Regions from separate parts of the Geobacillus sp. C56-T3 genome, predicted to be linked through region 1. Evidence: riboswitches for the same ligand, from Rfam matches in the RefSeq annotation. Region 1 holds a riboswitch; the other holds the start of a gene.
The links. A riboswitch is a leader RNA that binds a small molecule or an ion and turns the genes downstream of it on or off. The one in region 1 is predicted to bind S-adenosylmethionine.
Positions count from the first base shown of each region.

Region 2: another riboswitch for S-adenosylmethionine. It lies ahead of GC56T3_RS13935 (methionine biosynthesis PLP-dependent protein); the one in region 1 lies ahead of GC56T3_RS02775 (methionine ABC transporter ATP-binding protein).

Region 1 covers NC_014206.1:536,651-544,291, reverse strand. The annotation lists gene sufC (Fe-S cluster assembly ATPase SufC) at 1-598, opposite strand, end outside; gene GC56T3_RS02795 (carboxymuconolactone decarboxylase family protein) at 832-1,194, opposite strand; gene GC56T3_RS02790 (hypothetical protein) at 1,780-1,965, shown strand; gene GC56T3_RS02785 (MetQ/NlpA family ABC transporter substrate-binding protein) at 2,084-2,935, opposite strand; gene GC56T3_RS02780 (methionine ABC transporter permease) at 2,951-3,619, opposite strand; gene GC56T3_RS02775 (methionine ABC transporter ATP-binding protein) at 3,609-4,637, opposite strand; SAM riboswitch class I at 4,725-4,834, opposite strand; gene GC56T3_RS02770 (hypothetical protein) at 4,908-5,255, opposite strand; gene GC56T3_RS02765 (thioredoxin family protein) at 5,402-5,719, opposite strand; gene GC56T3_RS02760 (toprim domain-containing protein) at 5,716-6,075, opposite strand; gene GC56T3_RS02755 (YusG family protein) at 6,174-6,410, opposite strand; gene gcvH (glycine cleavage system protein GcvH) at 6,486-6,869, opposite strand; gene GC56T3_RS02745 (arsenate reductase family protein) at 6,965-7,330, opposite strand; gene GC56T3_RS02740 (acyl-CoA dehydrogenase family protein) at 7,409-7,641, opposite strand, start outside.
Region 2 covers NC_014206.1:2,830,776-2,838,416, forward strand. The annotation lists gene GC56T3_RS13925 (HD-GYP domain-containing protein) at 1-58, shown strand, start outside; gene metC (cystathionine beta-lyase) at 97-1,275, opposite strand; gene GC56T3_RS13935 (methionine biosynthesis PLP-dependent protein) at 1,279-2,382, opposite strand; SAM riboswitch class I at 2,584-2,694, opposite strand; gene GC56T3_RS13940 (esterase family protein) at 2,882-3,610, shown strand; gene GC56T3_RS13945 (YjcG family protein) at 3,710-4,231, shown strand; gene GC56T3_RS13950 (GNAT family N-acetyltransferase) at 4,233-4,667, shown strand; gene GC56T3_RS13955 (stage VI sporulation protein F) at 5,053-5,310, opposite strand; gene GC56T3_RS18865 (YjcZ family sporulation protein) at 5,437-5,565, opposite strand; gene GC56T3_RS13960 (hypothetical protein) at 5,642-5,878, opposite strand; gene GC56T3_RS13965 (thioredoxin family protein) at 6,008-6,328, shown strand; gene GC56T3_RS19730 (hypothetical protein) at 6,468-6,638, opposite strand; gene GC56T3_RS13970 (DUF421 domain-containing protein) at 6,659-7,519, opposite strand; gene GC56T3_RS13975 (DUF1657 domain-containing protein) at 7,532-7,641, opposite strand, start outside.

The sequences.
Region 1 (7,641 bases):
TCAAACAGCCGAATTCGCTGCTGCGCATTTCATTGACGCCTTTGGCGACAATTTTCAGCGCGTCAATGTCCAATCCGGAGTCGATCTCGTCCAAAATGGCGATTTTCGGTTCAAGCATCATCAGCTGCAAAATTTCATTTCGCTTTTTCTCCCCGCCCGAGAATCCTTCGTTCAAGTAACGGTGCGCCATATCCGGGTTCATTTCGAGAAACGCCATTTTTTCATCGAGCTTGCGGATGAATTTCATGAGCGAAATTTCGTTGCCCTCGCCAAGCCGGGCATTGATCGCAGCGCGCAAAAAGTCGGCGTTCGTCACTCCACTGATTTCGCTTGGGTATTGCATCGCCAAAAACAGGCCGGCGCGCGCCCGCTCGTCGACTTCCATCTCAAGGACATCCTGGCCGTCGAGCGTCACCGATCCTTCTGTCACTTCATATTTTGGATGGCCCATAATGGCCGATGCCAGCGTCGACTTCCCCGTTCCGTTCGGACCCATGATGGCGTGGATTTCCCCGCCTTTGACTTCCAAGTCCACTCCTTTTAAAATTTCTTTTCCCTCCACGGCGACGTGGAGATTGCGAATCGTCAATACCGCCATGCAGCATACCTCCAATTCCCGATTGAGAGTCAATTCGCTCGCTTGTCTTCTAGCGATCGCTCATTCTCAGTTTATTCTCATTATCATTTTATAACAAATGAAAACTGCCTGCAACTTCCCTGCTCTGTTTTTCACGATGTCCATGTGAAAAACCGCATCTTTTATTTATTTTACACGAAAACCGCAAGCTTGTACGAGTTTTTGCAAAAAAAAGACCCCGTTTTTTCCGGAGTCTAGTGAGCCGTCCGCAGCTCGCGGAGGCATTCCTGCACGAGCGTCACCGCCTGGCTCATCGCCGCCCCGCCGCCAAACGCGGCCGCCACCGCGCATGCTTCCAAAATTTCCTGTTCCGACGCTCCTTCGTCAAGGCATCCTTTCGTATGGTAAATCGTGCAATACTCGTCTTGCGCCGCCAGGCTGATGCCGAGGGCGATTAATTGTTTTTCTTTTTTCGACAGCGCCCCCTCGGCAAAGCACGCTTCCGTAAACGCGTTAAACCGCTCGGCCACATTCGGAAGTTTTTGGGTGAACGCTCCTATCCCTTCTTTGTAGCGGCGAAGCGCGGATTCAACCGATGCATGTGTTCCGTTGTTCATCATCATTTTCCTCCCTTTGTTCGTTTCTGCTGTTAGTATGCGTCAACTACCCCCACTTCGCTAACGCTTGAAGTGGGGGCTTGCAACTCCCCAGAAGTGCAAACGGACTTCGTCCTCCTTCCTTGACTTGGGGTTGCATCAGGGGGCAGGTTGACGACTGCCCAACGACGCAGGTCATGCCTGCATCGTTACCGATTCTCTCGGTGTGTCTGTTGGCAGTACTTGGCTTCCACACACAACAGACGGACCTACGCTCGATGTTTTGCGGTTGCAGCGTTTCCTGCAACCAACTCCATACATCGAGCAGCCGTTATTGGAGTGCCTTTATTTAACAGTTTTCTCCACGTCTTTATTCTATCATACACAAAAGAAAGGGGGAACGAGCATTCCTCTCCCACTTACTCCCTTTGGTCGTTGAAGTGGGAGTCTCCTGCGCGAAATAGGATGAAGGAAAACGAAATTAAACAACGAATGGTATTGAAAGCGTGTGGAAACACCACCGTTTCGCCAACATAGACGGAATGTGATGATGAAAACAAACGGTTCTGTTCCACTTCCATCATCATAGGAAAGGGGAGAATACCATTGATTCGTTGGGTTGTCTTTGCCTTAACCGCCGCTTTCGCTTCGTTTTTGGCGTGGATCATCATCGGCAACACCCTCGGTGAACAAGGAGACGGCGCCTTCAGCTTAACGGCGGTGATCGTCCTGCAAAACTGCGTCATCATCGTTATGCTCGCCGCCGTACTGGCGCGTTTGAACGGCCGATGAAGCAGGTCGGCCGCGGCGCCCTCGGATTCAGAATCGTTTTAACCTTTGCCGCTTTCGTTTCGTTTAAGAGGAGCGGCTTTTTGGAGACAAAAAAAGAAACGGAAGCGAAATGCTCCCGTTATTGATTGTTTTCCGCCGCTGGAATGACGGCGCCGTGGTATTTTTCTTTAATGAAATTTTGAATTTCTTTCGATTGCAGCACTTCGACAAGCGTTTTGATTTCTTTCCGGTTTTCATCGCCTTTGCGCACCGCAATAATGTTCACATACGGATTGTTTTTCGGCGACTCAACGGCGATCGGGTCTTTCGCCGGATCCAAACCGGCGTCAAGCGCATAGTTGGCGTTGATCAGCACCGCATCGCCTTCGCCGTTTTTGTAAATTTGCGGCAGAAGCCCGGCGTCGACATCGGCCTTAAATTTTAAATGCTTTGGATTTTCGATGATGTCATTGACTGTCGCTTTCGTTTTATCGACGCCCGGTTTCAATTTAATGAGCCCTTTTTCTTGCAGCATCGATAAAATGCGGCCATGGTCGGCGACCGAGTTGCTCATGATGATCGTCGCGCCGTCCGGCAGTTCTTCAATGCTTTTGTATTTTTTCGAGTATAAGCCGATCGGCTCGATATGAATGCCGCCAGCGTTGACGAAATCATAGCCGTACTCTTTCTTTTGCGATTCCAAATACGGAATGTGTTGGAAATAGTTGGCATCGATTTGCTTCTCAGCCAACGCTTTGTTCGGCAAGATGTAATCTTGGAACGTAATGATCTCCAAGTCGATGCCTTTTTTCTTCAAAATCGGTTTCGCTTTTTCCAAAATTTCCGCATGCGGCACGTTCGACGCACCGACTTTCAACTTCACCAATTTGCCGTCTTTGCCGCCTTCCGCGTTGTCGTTATTGTTGCCGCCGCATGCCGCCAAAGCGAGCACGAGAATAGCAGCGAGCAACACACCCAGCCATTTCTTCATCAGTTGTTTCCCCCTTTATCGTTTATCGATTTTCGAAGTGACAAAGTCACCGATGGCCTGAATGACGAACACAATGACCAACACCAATACGGTCGCGACAAACGTCACATCGTTATGGTTGCGCTGGAACCCTTCCAAATACGCCAAATTCCCAAGCCCGCCGGCGCCGATGGCTCCAGCCATCGCTGTATAGCTGACGAGCGACACCGCCGTCACCGTAATGCCGGAGACAAGCGCCGGCAATGACTCCGGCAGCAGCACTTTCCAAATGATCGTCCACGTTGAGGCGCCCATCGCTTGGGCTGCTTCGATGACGCCTTTATCAATTTCGCGAAGAGCGATTTCGACCATGCGGGCGTAAAACGGCGCGGCCCCAATGACCAGAGCCGGCAGCGCCGCATTGGCGCCAAGCATCGTCCCGACGAGCCATGTTGTAAACGGAATGAGCAAAATGATCAAAATAATAAACGGAATGGAGCGGAAAATGTTCACAAACGCCGCAATCACTGTATTGACAAACCGGTTTTCCCATAGGTTGCCCTTCGCTGTCAAAAATAGAAGCAAGCCAAGAACGATTCCGAGGACGAAAGTGGCCGCCACCGCCACTCCCGTCATATACAGCGTCTCGACCGTCGCCGCCCACATCGTCTCCCATTGCACGTTCGGCAGGAGGTTAGCGAGCATCGTGAATCACCTCCACCGCCACTTGCTGGCGTTGAATATAGTCAAGCGCCCGGTCGATTTCATCCCTCGCCCCGTCGAGGTGCACGAACAGCACCCCATAGGCGCCTTGATGGGTTTGCGAAATTTTCCCTTGCAAAATGTTGACATCGACGGCAAACTGGCGCACCACTTCGGTGATGAGCGGCTTTCCGGCGGCCGCGCCGACGAACGTCAGCTGCGCGATCAGCCCGCTCGGGTATTGGCCAAACAAATGGGAAATCGCCTCTTCCGTCTCCTCGGGCTCGATCAGCTGCTTGACAAACCGTTTCGTAATCGGTTGCTGCGGGTTGCGGAACACATGCAACACTTCGCCTTGCTCGACGATTCGGCCGCTTTCCATCACCGCAACGCGGTCGCAAATTTTGCGGATGACGTGCATTTCATGGGTGATCAGCACAATCGTCAGCCCAAGACGCTTGTTGATGTCAACGAGCAAGTCCAAAATCGCATCAGTCGTCTGCGGGTCCAACGCCGATGTCGCCTCGTCGCACAGCAAGACTTTCGGGTTGTTGGCGAGCGCCCGGGCGATGCCGACCCGCTGCTTTTGCCCGCCGCTCAGCTGCGACGGGTAGGCATCCTCGCGCCCGGAAAGGCCGACAAGCTCGATCAATTCATCCACCCGCTTGTTCCGCTCCTCTTTCGGGACGCCGGCAATTTCAAGCGGAAAGGCAATGTTTTCCCTGACTGTGCGAGACCAAAGCAAGTTGAAATGCTGGAAAATCATCCCGATTTCTTGGCGCGCCTTGCGCAGCTCCCGACCTTTCACGCGCGTCATATCGCGCCCGGCGACGACCACCCGGCCGCTCGTCGGCTTCTCGAGCCCATTGAGCAAGCGGATGAGCGTGCTTTTCCCCGCGCCGCTGTAGCCGATAATGCCGAAAATTTCCCCTTCGCGAATCTCAAGCGACACATTGTCGACAGCCGTGACCGAACCGTTGGCCGCCTGATAGATTTTCGTCACTTGTTCGAGTGTAATCATCGTTTCACCTTCCTCCCCAAGCGGCAGAGCGCAAAAAGAAAACCTTTCTGCCCGCAGAGAACAGAAAGGTATCGTGCACCATTCCGTCTCTTATCTCTCAAAGCAGGCCGCTTTGTGTGAATTGGCACCATTTCAGCAGATGCGCTGACGGTTGCCGGGCTTCATTGGGCACATCCCTCCACCTCTCTTGATAAGAGCGCAACAATCGCCTATTCAATTGATTACGAGTGTGATTGTATCATTGTCTGTCGAATCGTGTCAACATCTTTTTTATCCGACGTGCCGATACGGCTTGGCCAAATGGAGGAGCGACTCGAGCAGCAACATATGGCGGAAGCTTCCTGACACGTGCACTTCTTGCAGCCGGACGAGCTGCTGCAGCTTCAGTTCGCCGTTCAGCAGGGACGCGAGCGCCTCTTTGGAGCCGCGCACCGTCAATGTTTTCCGTTCATCGTTTTCCATCCCTCTAGCGGCTGATTCCTTGCCGATCAACAGCAAGGCGGTTTCGTCATCGCTTTCAAACCGAACATATAGCTGCTCATCCGGCAAAATCGGCACCAAATGGCGCAACACTTGCATCCGTTCCACGAACTGCCCGACTAATTCACGCATTTCCATGGATATCCCCTCCCCCATTTTTATTTTTTTCACTTCCACCTGAAGAGGAGAAATCCTTCACAAAAATCTCGACAACCCGTTGACGAACGAGCGCCGTTTTTGTCATTTCCCAAGAAATGTGTCAAACAGCGTCAAAAAAAGGCGAATCATCGGGGCGGCAAGCAGGCTTGAATCACTTCGTACAAATACGGAACGGAATGAAAGGCATACCACTTGCCTGCGATCGTTCCGTCCCTAAAAAGAAGCAGGCAAGGAACGCTTTCAATTTTCCACGCAACGGCCTGCTCAGGGATATAGTTGATGTCCGTTTCGTAAAACGGCAGCGCCGGAAACAACTGCTCCACCACCGTGAGCATCCGCCGAGCCAGCTGGCACGTGCCGCACAGCGGTGTATACAAATAAAGGGCCAGAAGCGGCTCGACTTCCACCACTCGCTTGACATCGTTTCGGTCGATCGCTTTCACTCGCCTCTCCCTCTCATCAGCAATTCGATGCGGACGTCGAAACGAGCGCGCAACAACACTTGCGCCAAGTGCCAAGGCGGAGCAGTCGCCACTTCGCGATACGCCCGGTCAATGTAAAGATGCTCCGCCTCTGGAAACATGCGGCGAAACTGCCGGCGCAATTTTTCCCCCGCCTCATCGGCATCGGCCAAGACGTATACATCGCATCCTTCCAGCTCATCAGCCAGCTCCTCAAGGCGCGCATCACTGATCGTGCCGTTTGTGCAGACGATGACGACTGGTTCGTTCAGCACCGCCGCCACTTTTTGCTTGTCTGATCGCCCTTCGACGATGATCACTTTTTCCACGCGTCGCATGTCCGACCCACCTAACTTCAAATGAGGATACTATTATTGTATGTCTTGCGCCGGCCAAATGTTGAAAATGAAAAGCAACGGCCATCCACCGTTGCCTTTCAACACCAGCCCGCTTCCCCGTCGCAATCGACATATTTTTGGTCCGGCTCAACGGTAGCGGTCACCTGTTTGTAAATTCTTCCGTTTTGTTCGGTATACCCATTTTTCAACGGGACGGCCGCCGGAAGCGGAAGGCGCCCGATGAGCTCTCCTTCCTCGTACAGCTCCAGCGAGCGGCCGTTCAGTTTGCCGATGATCCGGTCCGTGACATCTATGCGCGTCGTTTGCAGCGCCATCGCGAGCACCCCTTTTTTCAATCAAATTCCGATATGTATAGAGTGCCCGAATCGAAGCGAAGATTGCAGGAACGTTTATCCTTCGTTGATCATCGCCTCGTATTGTTCCGCCGTCAACAAATTGTCGATTTCGCTCAAATCGTTCGGTTTGACGACAATCATCCACGCTTTGTCATACGGCGATTCGTTCACGTACTCCGGATGGTCATTTAACGCCTCATTCACTTCGACCACCGTGCCGCTGATCGGCGCATACAATTCCGAGACCGTTTTCACCGATTCAACGCTGCCGAACGGCTCGTTCGCCGCAACCTCTGCGCCGACTTCCGGCAGCTCGACAAAGACAATGTCGCCAAGCTCTGATTGGGCGTAATCCGTAATGCCGACGCGCACGTTCTCTCCTTCCACGCGCACCCATTCATGCTCCTTTGTGTAACGAAGTTCTTTCGGCGTGTTCATCGAATCCCTCCATTGCGACAAAATGTATATTCCTTTTCATCATAACCGATTTTCCGCAAAAACTCACTGAATTCACCCGATTTTGCAAAAATTTTTTATGTCCCCGCCGCGAAAAACGCCTCGTATTCTTGTTCGCGAAAGCCCACGACGACCCGCTCGCCGTCCGTCAAAATCGGCCGTTTGACCAACATCCCGTCCGAGGCGAGCCAATCGAGCATCTCGTCTTCCGATGCGCGGTCGAGCTTGTCCTTCAAGCCAAGCTCGCGGTATTTCATCCCGCTCGTGTTGAAAAATTTTTTGAGCGGCAGCCCGCTTTGACGGTGCAAACGGGCGAGCTCCTCTTTCGTCAGCGGCTCGTCGACTAAGTTCACCGTCCGCACGTCAACGCCGTGTTCATCGAGCCAACGCTTCGCCTTCCGGCACGTTCCGCATTTTGGATACCAATAGAGCGTGAGCGCCATCTTCACTCCTCCCTTTCATTTCCGCTGTTTGGCAAACAAATAAGAAGCACCAGGCAGTCTGCCTGGCACTTCCCATTATCACACAATATACCGTTCGGCTTCAATGAGCGCGGCGGCCGCTTCGCGTTTTTTCGCGATCACATTGATCGGCGTATGGCGCGTCAGCCGGCGGAGCGCGGCGAGCATCATCCGCAGCGTGTCGCCTTGTTCGACGGCGACGAGCGTTTCTTTCGCATGGGCTTCAATTTCATTGAACGCCTCTTGGCAGAAAATTTGCGTGTACAGCAATTTTTGTTTGTTTTTCTCCTCAC
Region 2 (7,641 bases), 1.4 Mb from region 1:
CCTTTTTTTGAAACACTTACAAGAGGAGAAGCTGTTGTCAACCTCAGCGGCATCTTGAACCGCCCGCCGAGCTTGGAAGGCTTGGCGGGCTGATTGCTATGTCGTTGAAACCGACGGCCGCTCTTTCACGAACGACAGCGCCTGCTCGAAATCGCGGATCAAATCGTTCACATCCTCAAGCCCGACGCTCAGCCGCAGCAAGCCGTCGGTAATGCCGCGGCGGAGCCGCTCTTCTTTTGGCATGGCCGCATGCGACATTTTCGCCGGGTGCGATAAAATCGACTCGACCGCCCCAAGGCTGACAGCAAACACCGGCAGGCGGACGTTTCGGACGAACGTCCGAGCCGCTTCTTCATCGGCTAAGCGGAACGACAGCACAGCGCCAAACCCGGCCGCCTGATGGCGCTGGATGTCATGGCCTGGGTGGTGCGAAAGCCCCGGATAATACACTTTTTCGACCTTTGAATGACAAGCCAAATACTTGGCGATGGCGGCCGCTGATTCAGACGACTGCTTCAGCCGAACGTGGAGCGTTTTTAATCCCCGCAGCACAAGCCACGCATCTTGGACGCCAAGGACGGCGCCAAACGCGTTTTGCAGTTTGTACAATTCTTTTCCCAATTCTTCATCTTTCACCACCGCCAATCCTGCGACGACGTCGCTATGGCCGGCTAAAAATTTCGTGGCGCTGTGAAGGACGACATCGACTCCAAGATCAAGCGGCCGCTGCAGCGCCGGCGTCATGAACGTATTATCCAAGAATGTCAAACAGCCATGCGCCTTCGCCAACTTGACGACGCCTTGAATATCGGTCACTTTTAACAATGGATTGGACGGCGTTTCCATATAAATGACTTTCGTGTTCGGCCGGATGTTTTCCGCCACTGCGTTTAAATCGGTCATATCGACAAACGTATATTCAATGCCAAAGCGGCCGAGCACCTCCGTAACCATCCGGTACGTGCCGCCATAGACGTCTTCGGTCACAAGCACGTGGTCGCCTTTTGAGAGAAGCAAAAACGCCGTTGAAATAGCCGCCATACCAGAGGCGAACGCAAACCCGCGCGTTCCGCCTTCTAACGCCGCGATCGTTTCCTCAAGCGCCTCGCGCGTCGGGTTGCTGGAGCGGCTGTAGTCGTATTTGCCGAATGAATCGAAATCGAACTGATGGAACGTGGAGGCGTGCTGGATCGGCACGCTCACCGCCCCCGTTTCGCGGTCGACTTTCCATTCGTTATGGAGCAGTTTCGTCGAAAACGCCCATTCCTGTTCCATCGCTTACACCTCTTTCATGTTTTTCAATGCCTGCGCCAAATCGGCGATCAAATCGTCAGCGTGCTCAATGCCGACCGAGAAACGGAGCAGCCGGTTGCAAATACCGTTTTGGATGCGGATTTCCTCAGGAATGTCCGCATGCGTCTGCGTCGCCGGGTACGTAATAAAGCTTTCGACTCCGCCCAGGCTTTCCGCGAACGTAATGAGGCGCAAGCTTTTTAAAAACCCGTTCACCCACTTTTCATCGGCAATCCGGAACGACAGCATCCCGCCTCTCCCCGGATACAACACATCGGTGACATCTTCATGTTCGCGCAAAAAGCCGCTGATGCGCCTGGCGTTTTCTTCATGCTGGCGCATCCGCAGCGCCAGCGTTTTCATCCCGCGAATCAACAGCCACGAATCAAACGGCGACAAAACCGCGCCGATGGCGTTCTGATACTCGGCCAGGCGCTGACAGAGCTCCTCGCCCTTGGCGACGACAAGGCCAGCCAACACGTCGTTATGGCCGCCTAAATATTTCGTGGCGCTGTGGATGACAATATCGGCGCCTTGTTCGATCGGGCGTTGAAGCACCGGTGTATAAAACGTGTTGTCAACGATCAACAAAAGCCCATGCCGCTTGGCGAACTCGGAGACAGCGCGGATATCGGTCTCATGCATAAGCGGGTTCGTCGGTGTTTCCAGGAAAATCGCTTTCGTTTTTTCGGTGATACACGCTTCCACCTCAGCGAGATCAGTAAAATCGACATAATGGAATCCAAGACCGTACTTGCGCCAGCCGCGCTCAAACAGGCGGTACGTGCCGCCGTAAAGGTCGGCCGATACGAGAAACTCGTCTCCGCTCTCAAACAAGGCGAGCACCGTCTGAATGGCGGCCATGCCGGAGCTGAACGCATAGCCTTGGTCGCCGCCTTCCAGTCTCGCGATCGCTTCTTCGACGATTTTGCGCGTCGGGTTGCCGGTGCGGATGTAGTCAAACCCGGTCGACTCTCCGATGCCGGCATGGCGGTAGGCGGTGGAAAAATAAACCGGCGGGTTGACCGTCCCCGTCACTGTTTCGCTCCGGTTGCCAATTTGCGCTAACAACGTCTCCAGTTTCTCCATCTCATCTCTCTCCTTCTGCTGAAAATTCCATCATGGATCAACGGCCGACTACTTGACGCCCAATGAAGCGCCGCTGTCTGTCGGGCAACGGCCGAGCGCCTTGGTCCTAGACCGCCTCGCGGTTGATGGGAGCGGCCGCTTGAGTAAATAAAAAAAGTCTTCTAAGAAGAAGACTTTTCCATACGCACATGGTCATGCTTCTTCTTATCTGCCGAATTGAATGCTCAATTCGCTGGATTTAGCACCTGGCCGCCGGGCGGCTGGTTGCTGAAGCTTCATTGGGCCAGTTCCCTCCGCTTCTCTTGATAAGAATGAGACGCGTATTCAATTTTTCTAATTTTAATAAAAAATGTAGCGCATTCCCCCCGTTTTTGCAAGCCATTTTTTTGTGAATGGCACGATTCGGCAAATTCGCAAAAAATTCGAGCCCTTCGTTAACATCTTTTGGCGCAAATATGTTACAATAACAGATGAACTTACGCTTTCATGGAGGATGGTCATGGCGACAGCAACAGGAACGATGCGCGACTGCAAGTTGTACAGCGGAGAGCTGCAAGAAGAAATCGAACTGCTCGTCTACTTGCCAAGCAATTTTTCGCCGCTTTACAAATATTCTTTATTAATCGCGCAAGATGGCAAAGATTATTTTATGTATGGAAAAATGAAAACCGTCATCGAAACGCTGATGGCAGAAGGAACAATCGACCGGACGATCGTCGTCGGCATCCCGTATCGGAACGTCAACGACCGCTACGAGAAATACCACCCGGAAGGCCGAAAGCACGAAGCATACCTTCGTTTTTTAGCCCATGAACTCGTCCCGTTTTTGGACCGCGAACTGCCGACATACCAAATGGGCAAAGGCCGGGCGCTGATCGGCGATTCGCTCGGCGGAACGGTGTCGCTTCTAGCCGGGTTGTTGTATCCGCATACATTTGGGAAAATCGCCATGCAGTCCCCCTATATCGATGACTCGGTATTGGCGCGCATCCGCTCATTCCGCGATCCATCGCTCCTTTCGCTTTACCATTCTGTTGGCACAGAGGAAACAGCGGTGAAAACGACGGATGGCCATGTGCGCGATTTTATCACCCCGAATCGAATGGCGCGGGACTTGTTTATGGAAAAACGGTTTGCTTATACGTACCATGAGTTCGAAGGCGGTCATGCGTGGACGTATTGGCAGCCGGATGTACCCCGGGCCGTAGCCGCTGTTTTATCGTTATAGGACAAAACGGAGCAACTTCAAAGATGTCGAAGCCGCCGCATTCAATTCCGTGCGTTTCCTGCGCGTGGAAAAAGAACTGGTTCAAGGAGGGAAAACAAAATGAAGTACGGCATTGTGATCTTTCCGCCAAAACGGATTCAGGACTTCGCCAACTCGTACCGGAAACGGTACGACAGCCATTACGCCCTCATCCCGCCGCATATTACGCTGAAATACCCATTTGAAGCGGATGAGGAGCAAATAAAAAAAATGGCGAAAGAGTTGCGCCGCATTGCGGCGGAAACACCTCCCATTCCGATCAAAGTGACCAAATTCAGCTCGTTTTACCCGACAAGCAACATCATTTATTTGAAGGTGGAACCAAACGACGTGCTCGAGCGCCTTCATGAACAACTGCACAGCGGCTTGTTCGCCGGAAAGCCGGAGTTTGTGTTCGTGCCTCACATTACGATCGGCCGCGATTTGCCGGGCGCAGAATATGCGGACGTCTACAGCCAGCTGAAGCTGCAAGATGTGCACTTCGAGGAGACCGTCGACCGCTTCCATCTTCTCTATCAGCTGGAAAACGGCTCGTGGACCGTCTATGAAACGTTTATCGTCGGAGGAAAGGAAACGGTCTGAGATGAACATTGCGATTGGCACAACGCAAGATCGCGCTTTGTACGAAGACGCCTTGCGCGTCCGCCGGCTCGTATTCATTGAGGAGCAAAACGTGCCGGAAGACGAGGAAATCGACGCATTCGAGGACGACTCGTTCCACCTCGTCCTGTATGATGGCCAAACACCGGTCGGTGCTGGGCGGCTCCGTTTCATTGACGAAGGCGTCGGCAAAATCGAGCGCATTTGCGTCCTGCCGTCCTACCGCGGCCGCGGCGCCGGACGGATGGTGATGGAAGCGATCGAACAGCTGGCGAAAACAAAAGGGGCGAAAACGGCGAAACTGAACGCCCAGACGCACGCGGAACCGTTTTACAAAAAGCTCGGCTACACGACCGTCTCCGGCGTCTTTATGGACGCCGGCATCCCACATGTGACAATGGTGAAATCGCTCGAATAACCAGCTGAGCGTTCCTCGCCTACATTGCATCAAGTGCTGGGGGATTTCTAGAAGGCCGGTGATTTAATGAAAAAGGCGGCTCATCCCAACTCTTTTTCAGTTAAAGAAGCCTTGTCAGATCTGTTCTCCTTTCTGATCAAATATCGCCGGTTTAAGCAAAAACTAGTTTTTCACCAGCCTTCTAGAAGGCCGTTGAAAAACAACAGATTCGCTCGATTTGTGAGAAATCGCAAGGAATGAAGTGATGACCTTGCAAGGTTTTTCAATTTGAGAAACACTGTTGGAGAGCAGTATTTCCCCTTAAATCACCGGCCTCCTAGACACCTTTTTTGCATGAGCAAAGAGGATAAAAAAGGGAGCTGTGCGCACGCAAGCTCCCTTTTGCTTACTTTTTGTTGTTCAACATATTGGCGATCGTGTTCAAATCAATTTGTTTGCCGTTATGGACGATCGCCTTGACGATTTGATCCTCAAGTTCTTTTGGCACTTTCCGGTTGGCAATTTGCGCCACCCGCTTCACCACTTGGCGCACCGTTTTTTCATCGCTGAAATTGGCGTTTTGCAGTGAGTTGGCGAGCTCAAAAACGTCTTTCATATTGACACCTGTTTTCTTTTCGATGTTTTTAAAAAATTGCTGATCCATCGTTCCGCCTCCTTCTCCCTGCTATATCGTATGATGCTCCCGCCTCCGCGTGCATCAAATTAGGGAAAGAAAAATACGAGCCGCTCCGTGGCGCCGAAACGGCCCGTATCCCATTCGCTTTTTCCGTTAGGCGACAAATGCCGCGCCGACAATAATCAACAAAATGAACAACACGACAATCAGCACAAAGCCACCGCCATAGCCACCGCCATAGCCGTAGCCGTAAGGATAACCATAACCGCAGAAGCCCATCATAATGTGCACCTCCTTCTCCGTTTACTGTATCGTATTCACCGGCTTAGCGGGGCGTATGGGCGCAAAGGCCATTTTGTCATCCAAATCGGCGGAACAGCTCGGCAAATTCCCGCTCCTTCTTCGCAAACCATTGCTCGATGTAGTCTAAGTTGCCTTGCACACTTTTTAAAAATCCATTGTTCAATTTTTCGATTTCTTGCAGCTGTTTGTTAAAGTCCTTTCCCCATTGTTCAAACAGGCGGATGAACGTTTCATGCCCTTCTTTGCGCGACGCAACCCAACCTTCGAGCGCCTTTTCCAGTTCTTTGCTCACACTTTCCCCCCCTTTCTTAACTGTTGTATGCAAAAACGACTGCCCGAGGTGAAGGCATCCCCGTTCTTTTTTTGCCTCGCCATATGATAAAGTAAAGATGAATGGCAACATGAAAGGGAGGGAACGAACGTGAAAAACATTGAAACGACTGAACAATTCCAAGCTGCCATTTCCGGCGGCAAACCGGCCATCGTCAAATTTTATGCGACTTGGTGTCCAGACTGCGTGCGCCTCAATATGTTCATCGATGACATCGTTCGCGACTATGGACAATATGATTGGTTTGAAATCGACCGTGACCAGTTTCCGGAACTTGGCGAGAAATACCAGGTACTTGGCATCCCGAGCCTGCTTGTCTTCCGCAACGGAAAAAAAATTGCTCATCTGCACAGCGCTGACGCCAAAACGCCGGAAGAGGTGCGCGCCTTTTTGCAGTCTCTGCCGGAGTAAGGCTGGGCGGCGCCCTTGCGTCGCCAGAGAAGAAGGGCAACAAAAAGAGGCTGTCCGAGAAGGAAGTTTTCCTTCCCGGACAGCCATGCGAATGAACAGACAGCTCCTTATGGATCGCCGATTGTGGAAACGGAAGCCGTCAATATTCGATTTCGTCGTAGTCTTTCGGCTGGCGCGTCAGCTGCGGGCTGTCAAACATCAATTCAATCGAAATTTCCTCATCGGTCGTCCGCATCCGCTCGGAGCGGTCGTTCGTTTTCAATTGGATTTGAATTTCCTCATCCGTCGTTTTTGTCCGTTTGTCTTCCATCGTCTTTTCCTCCTGTGTCATCAGTTTCGCAAGAGCGGTTCGACTTTTTGCACAAGCTCTGCCATTTTTGCGGCGTTTCGTTCATACAGCGCCTTCGCCTCTTCGGAATTTGTCTGCAGCGCATACAGCTCCAGATCAGCCTGCACTTTTTTCATCGCGGCCAAGAGCAGCTTTTTCTCTTGCGGCTCGGCAATTTGGATCTTATCATCGTACAAATCGATCGTCAGCTGTCCGTATGAATCGACTTGGGCGAGAAACACATTTTCAATCGCCGCTCCTTGTTTGTCAAGCTGTTCCTTCAGCCAGCCGCGGCCAAGCCCCATCGTAGCGAGCGGCTCATCCAAAATCATGCCGTCCATAATGACCGTTTGCGGCTCTTTTTCCCGCGGCGGGTTTGGGAACACATCCCCGACGGTGAGCGGCTGCTTTTCCCGCTTCAGCAACACGTTCAAGTCGCCGTTTGGCTCAAGCACCGCAAACTCGACGTCGGCGACGCGGAACACATCTTTTTTGCGCAGCTGTTCGAGCAGCTCGTCAACCGTATATTTCTCCCGTTTCAAGTTTTCCTCTAAAATTTTGCCGTTTTTAATAAAAACCGTGGAATTGCCCTCGACAAAATCGCGAAATTTCTTGTTGCGCAGCGAGAGACGAGCGACAGCCACTGGAAACAGCGACCAAATCAAAATGCTGGTGATGCCTTCTTGCAACGAAATTCCTAAATCGACCGACATCGTTCCAGCGATATCGCCGACGGTAATGCCGACGATGTATTCAAAAAACGACAATTTTGATAATTGCTTTTTGCCGAGAATGCGGGTGATCACAAACAACCCGATTAAAATGCAAATCGAACGAATGGCGGTTTCTAACCATATAGGCATCGATCATGCTCCTTACTTTCCGTGGTATTGCGGCTCTTCGAACTCGAGCCGGCCGATCCGGTCTTTGATGTCCGCGATGATCTCCTCTGTCGCAAGCATCGCTTCATGAAACGTCCGTTGCG